One region of the Desulfitobacterium sp. THU1 genome, then DNA from elsewhere that is predicted to be linked to it. Evidence: predicted binding sites of a transcription regulator. Region 1 holds the regulator's gene; the other holds the start of a gene.
The links. The regulator CtsR, encoded in region 1, represses protease genes until heat stress. The targets are predictions, from matches to a motif close to AAGGTCAANNAAGGTCAAAT.
Positions count from the first base shown of each region.

Region 1 (3,422 bases):
CTTTAACTTCACTCATGGCCATTCGCACAAAGTTGGCCCGCTGCTCATCCCGTTGCTCAGGAGTGAGTTCTTTTTCTAAAATGTATTGCAAGGAAGCAGGCAGGGTCTCCACTAGCAAGGTGCTAAAGCTACGCTGGTGAGGAGGAAGTATACCCATGTCTATCCCCAGACGATCTAGGGATAAGCTTTGCAGTGCATCCTCCGATTTGAGTAGCCTAGCATTTTCTAGTGTACCCCTTGCCCTCCAGACCTTATCTTCCAGAGTAACTCGGGCCTCTCTAGCCAAGCTCTCCCGAGCATGAATTTCTTGCTCAACTATCTGAAGAGTCACCGCCTCCAGATGGGTCAGTGTATCCTCTTCGCTCTTGCCTAGGGTAATCTGATTAGATACCTGATAGATATGCCCAAAGGCTTGTGAGCCTTCTCCGTAGAGTCCCCGTACCGCCAAACCCAGTTGATTAAGGGCTCCCAGTAGCTGCTGAACCCGATGGGTCATGACAAGTGCCGGGATATGGACCATCACCGAGGCCCGCATGCCTGTTCCGACATTTGTGGGGCAAGCGGTCAGATAACCTTCGTTTTCTCGATAAGCCAGATCCAAGCGATGTTCTAACTCATCGTCTAAGGTATTCGCCAAGTGAAAGGCCTCTTTTAATTGATTTCCCGGGAGTAGGACCTGAATTCTGATATGATCCTCTTCATTCACCATCACCGATGCCCGATGATCAGGATTTATGGCTACCCCCCGAGCTCCTCTTGCACTCACAAGGGCCGGACTGATCAAATGTTTTTCGATAAGGACATATTGCTCAATCGCGGTCAAATCCTTAATCGAGTAATAGGTGAGCTTCTGACCATCAATCGCTAGCTCTTCTAGTTGCTGAGAAACCTTCTTCTCAACCTCTTGGGAGGCTTCCTCGGTAAGTCCTAAAGGAAAAGGAACTCCTTCTAGATTACGGGCTAGACGAATTCGGCTGCTCAAAACCACCGGCATATCCGGCCTTTCCTTCATCCATTCACTGTGTTTTAGCAAGTGTTCTTTTCTCTCCATCGTCTCACTCCCCCAGCTTCTGCTCGAGTTTACGAATCTGATCGCGAACCGTTGCCGCTGCTTCAAATTCTTCATTGCGAATGAGTTGCTGAAGCTTTTCTTTAAGCTTTTTGACCTCCATCTTCTCTCGGAGGGACGCTCCTTTGCGGGCGGGAATCTTACCAACATGGTAGCCGCCCCCGTGGATCTTCCGCAGGATGGGCTCCAGCTCCGCTTGGAATTTATCATAACAGCCACTGCAACCTAGCTTACCGGCTTGGGTGATTTCAGAAAGCCGACGTCCACATTGCGGGCAGGCTTCTTCCTGCAAGGCTTTAGAGTTAGTCGTCACACTAAAAAGCGACTGCAAAAAATCCGGAATGATTCCCGGGTTGAAGACGAAGCTTACTTCCGGGGCGTTTTTAGCGCATTGATCACATATAAAAAGCTTGACCATCTCTCCATTGTCTATTTTGGTGATTTGGACATTAGCCTCTCTTTGCTGACAATGTTGACATAGCATGTGGTTCCCTCCTGTTCTCAGTGCAAATCCTCACGGCCTAGGGTTAACAGGATCCGCTTCATGATATGAGCTCGTAGGCTATTGGTTTTGATATTCTCCAGTCCTAAGGTGTCTCGGTGGAGAATCGTCTTGATAATTTCCTCTTCCCGTCGCGTGACAAGTTCATCTTCATAGAGACGCTGCAATAGATCATTCGCGCGATTCTCCGTTAACTGATTGCCAATTAACTGTTTCATGATGTTTTGGAATTCCCCATCATCACTAAAGCTCAAACGAACAATCCTGAGATAGCCACCACCACCCCGACGACTCTCCACTAAATAACCTCGATCTATAGAAAAGCGAGTTTCCAGCACATAATTAATTTGAGATGGAGCGCAGGAAAATTCCTCCGCAAGAATACCTCGCTGGAGGGTGATAAAGCCCTCTGTTGATTGTTCTATGATTCGCTTCAAATGCATCTCAATACGGTCCGCAAGATTTCCCATATACGACACTCCCTTGATCATGACATTCTTTGACCTTATGACCTTCTCTGACCTTTAATAGTATTCTACCCCAAAATGTTCTTTTTGCAAAGACTCTAAAGAACTTTTTAAAGATTTTCTTCCCCGAGTCCCTAGCCTATCTTTTGCAAAATCCATACATCCTCATTCGTCATACTAAAAATACAGTAAAATAAAAAACTTCGTCTTTGCCTATTAGGCAAAGACGAAGTATGCCCACGTCCCTAAGGTAATACACCCCATCACCGATAATAAGATATACACTTTTGCACCTGACCAAAAAAGCGGCGGATCACCCTCGTTATCCAGATCATTCTTGTCTGGCTCAGGATCATTTTGAGTAGTAAACTTACTTCTAACCCGAGGTTCATGACTAAGAGAGACGGATGCGTCCTTTGGGACTGCCGGATCAATGGTGCTTCGTAAAGGGCCTTCCGATCGAGCGGAAAGATCCTCCCAATGAATCGTTCCTTTTAATAAGTAATCAATCTCTTCAGGTGTCAACCGAATCTCTTTTTCTTTCATAGCTATCTTACGCTCCTGTTGCTGGGTTAGTCTTGCACTTCTTGGTATTCTTTATTAAAGTAAAAAACCCTGCTCCTGGGAGCAGGGCTAAAGTCCTATTTTATGAGCAGGACCGGGCAGGGTGCCTTTTGGAGAACGCGCTGACTGACGCTACCCAGTACAGAACCTGTGATTGGTCCATAGCCGTGACTACCGATAATCACCAAATCAATCTCATCCTGCTTGATCTGATCGATGATCTTCATGACGGGATGGCCGATCTCTAAAACTGTACGAACAGGCACCTCTCCCGTATCAATCCCCGCGAGGGTAGCCTCCAAGGCCAATTCAGCGTTTTTCAAGATATCTTCTTGGGACATGGTAAATCCATAGGACACAGTATATCCCCAAAGGGCCTGTGGTGTATAAGTAACATGCATAAGTACGATCTCTGCTCCGAATTGTTTTGCAAGTTCAAGAGCTGTTTTATAAGCACGTACCGAAAATTCTGAGGCATCGGTTGGGACGAGTATTTTTTTGTACATAGATAATCCTCCCTTCTATTGAAAGACTCCTGTTCAGGGAATTCTTTCTTGTCTTAATTTTAAGTAGTTATTTTTCAAAAAGCAACTTATAATAGTAATTTGAAACGCTACATTTAAAAGATATCTGAAATTAATATGATTAAAACGTTTAAAACACAGAAAGAAGTGGAGAACTTGCAGTTCGCTTTAAAAACATCACGCTATGGCTGGAGCAGTTGGAGCATCTTAGTCATAGCCTTTATTACTGTCTTTTTTCATCGACTATCGGTGGGTTCAGTGGCTGATCAGCTGACCCAAGAAATCCCCATGAATGC
Region 1 is NZ_JBBWUA010000009.1:64,016-67,437, forward strand. Features, by position in the region: gene AAC978_RS09500 (protein arginine kinase) at 1-1,051, opposite strand, end outside; gene AAC978_RS09505 (UvrB/UvrC motif-containing protein) at 1,056-1,553, opposite strand; gene AAC978_RS09510 (CtsR family transcriptional regulator) at 1,571-2,041, opposite strand; gene AAC978_RS09515 (hypothetical protein) at 2,255-2,584, opposite strand; gene AAC978_RS09520 (universal stress protein) at 2,680-3,108, opposite strand; gene AAC978_RS09525 (MFS transporter) at 3,244-3,422, shown strand, end outside.

Region 2 (3,422 bases), on a different contig from region 1:
TTTGATGAAGAGACGCGTTCAGAAGTTGCGAGCTTAAATGATCCTAAAGAGATCGAGGATCGTTTCTATGCCGATTTAGAATTTGGTACTGGGGGACTCCGTGGTATTCTTGGCGCAGGTACTAATCGTATGAATATCTATGTGATTCGCAAAGCTACTCAAGGCTTAGCAGACTTAATTAGTGAAGGAGGAGAAGAAAGAAAGGCCCGCGGGGTGGTCATTGCTTATGATTCTCGGCGTCTATCTTATCACTTTGCGCGAGAAGCAGCATTGATTCTTGCTCGTAACGGGATAAAGGCCTATCTATTTAAGAATCTTCGTCCAACTCCGGAGCTATCTTTTGCTGTTCGACACTTACTTGCTCAAGCGGGAATTGTCATTACTGCCAGTCACAACCCCAAAGAGTATAACGGATATAAAGTCTATTGGGAGGATGGAGGGCAAATCCCTCCAGACCGTGCCAATCAAATTCTTGATCGTATTAACGCTCATCAACAGTGGAATGATATTCACCCTCTTCCGGAAAAGGACGCCAGGGAAAAGGGGCTGCTTATCGACTTAGGGGAGGAGCTGGATTATGCATATCTAAAGAAGGTTAAAGAATTGGCATTATACCCAGACCTTGCCCAAGAAAAAGGGAAGAACCTTTCCTTAGTGTATACCCCCTTACATGGGGCGGGCAATATGTTGGTGAGGCGTGTCTTAACCGAAATGGGCTACTCAGTATTCACTGTTCCCGAGCAGGAAAAGCCTGACTCAGAATTCCCTACGGTTCCTTATCCTAATCCGGAAATCCCCTCTACCTTTGATCTAGCTCGAAAATATGGAAAAGCTCAGAATGCCCAAATCCTGATAGCCACCGATCCAGATGCGGACCGTCTCGGCATGGCCATTCGCACTCCTTCTGGAGAATATCAGCAACTCACCGGAAATCAAGTGGGCACCCTGTTAGCCTATTATTTCATAACCCAAAAGAGGAGCTTGGGGATTCTACCGGATGATGCGGTGATTATCAAAACAATTGCTTCCACAGATCTTGCTGATCTAATGGTAATGGACTTAGGGGTTCAAATCGAAAATGTTCTCACAGGATTTAAGTTTATTGCTGAGAAAGAGCAGGAAATGGAGAATCTAGGAACTGGGAATTTCCAGTTTGGATTTGAGGAGAGTTATGGGTATCTTGCGGGGCATTTCGTCCGTGATAAGGATGCCGTTATCGCATCCTTACTACTCTGTGAAGCCGCTCTCTATTATCAAGAAAGAGAAGGTCGTTCCTTGCTTGAGGTCCTTGAAGACATATACCAACGCTATGGCTATTTTGTCGATGATCAAATCTCCATGACCTTGCAAGGTAAGGAGGGCAAAGAGAAAATGCAGCGGATGATGACTACTCTTCGGGAGACCACGGTGGAATCTTTCGGGGGGATACTTATCGAACGCATCGATGACTATGAACTGAGGAAAGGAAAAAGAATCATTGCGCCACAAGAGAATTATTCGCTTTTACTGCCTCAGTCTAATGTCATACGCTATTCTTTACAGGGAGGCGGCTTCGTCATGGCCCGACCCTCAGGTACAGAGCCCAAGATAAAATTCTATTTCAATATCAGAGATGTTAATCCTCAAGAACTGCAAAACACCCTTGAGCGAGTAAAATCTGATTTGCTAAAGCTGGTTGCTGATTAAGTGAATAGCAACTCTCCATCCACCCCCTAAGTCAAGCTTAGGGGTTTTTTAATAAAAATAATGTCTGATCTTTATTGACCTTTAATTGAGTTGTGCTTATAATATATTTAGAGAGACTTATTGAATATAGAGTTTTATGGAATATTAAGTTATTGATAAAGGAGTGATCAACACCATGTCTTTTGATACCAATCGCTTTACGCAAAAATCCCAAGAAGCCATCATACAAGCTCAAACTATGGCAGAACGGAATGGCAACAGCCAAGTAGAGCCTGAGCATTTACTTTTGGCTTTACTTGAACAAGGAGAGGGAGTAGTCCCTCAAGTCTTAACAAAACTAGATATCCCTGTGGGAGCATTGGCTCAAAAAGTACGTCAAGATATACAACGCTTACCCCGGATGACGGGGACATCCGTCCAACTAACTTCTTCACCGCGCCTGCGAACTGTTCTGGTCTCCGCTCACGATGAAATGGACACGTTTAAAGATGAATATGTAAGCACAGAGCATCTTCTTCTAGCTATTCTTGAGAAAGGGGAAGGGGGAGCAGAAAAGCTCTTAAAGCAAGAAGGGCTCACTCGTGAAAAACTCCTGCAAGCTCTGCGGGAAGTTCGAGGAACCCAGCGGGTTACCAGTCAGACCCCTGAAGGAACCTTTCAGGCCCTCGAGCAATATGGACGTAATCTTGTGGAGCAAGCTCGTCGGGGGAAGCTAGATCCGGTGATTGGCCGTGACGAGGAAATCCGCCGGGTAATTCAAATCCTCTCCCGACGAACCAAAAACAACCCTGTTCTTATCGGTGAACCTGGGGTTGGCAAAACTGCGATTGTGGAAGGTTTGTCCCAACGCATTGTCAGAGGTGACGTTCCCGAATCCGTTAAGGATAAGAAGGTAATCGCCTTGGATATGGGATTGCTCATCGCCGGAGCCAAATATAGGGGTGAGTTTGAAGAACGTCTTAAAGCAGTACTTAAGGAAGTCCAAGAGCGCGAAGATATTATCCTCTTCATCGATGAACTTCACACGGTCGTCGGGGCAGGAGCGGCAGAAGGAGCAATGGATGCTAGTAACATGCTCAAGCCCATGTTAGCTCGGGGTGAGCTGCACATGGTCGGTGCCACCACCTTAGAAGAATATCGCAAGTATATTGAAAAGGATGCGGCATTAGAACGACGCTTCCAACCCGTTATGGTAGGTGCCCCCACTGTCGAAGATACTATCTCCATATTGCGCGGTCTCAAAGAGCGCTATGAAACTCACCACGGGGTAAGGATTACTGATGGTGCTATCATTGCGGCGGCTGTACTTTCCGATCGGTATATCAGTGACCGTTTTTTGCCTGATAAGGCTATTGACCTTGTGGATGAAGCTGCGGCTCGGTTGCGCATGGAAATCACCAGTGACCCCTATGAATTAGATCAAATCAAGCGCCGTATGCTTCAATTAGAAATTGAACGGGAGGCATTAAAGAAAGAAAAGGACGAAGGGAGTAAAGAGCGCCTTGCCAAGATAGATGAAGATTTAGCAAATCTCAAAGAAGATCGGGGGGCTCTAGACGCCCAACTTCAGGGGGAAAGGGAAGTTCTCACAAAGATCAATAAATTAAAAGAAGAAATTGATCAAACACGCACAAAGATGGAGCAAGCTCAACAAACTTATGATTATAACAAAGCTGCTGAACTTCAATACGGTATATTACCTAAATTAGAGAAGGATTTGAATGCCTCAGAGGAGC
Region 2 is NZ_JBBWUA010000016.1:29,698-33,119, forward strand. Features, by position in the region: gene AAC978_RS12290 (phospho-sugar mutase) at 1-1,686, shown strand, start outside; gene clpB (ATP-dependent chaperone ClpB) at 1,862-3,422, shown strand, end outside.
Region 2: a site for CtsR is predicted at 1,749-1,768, ahead of clpB (ATP-dependent chaperone ClpB). Genes of this name have one in related genera too.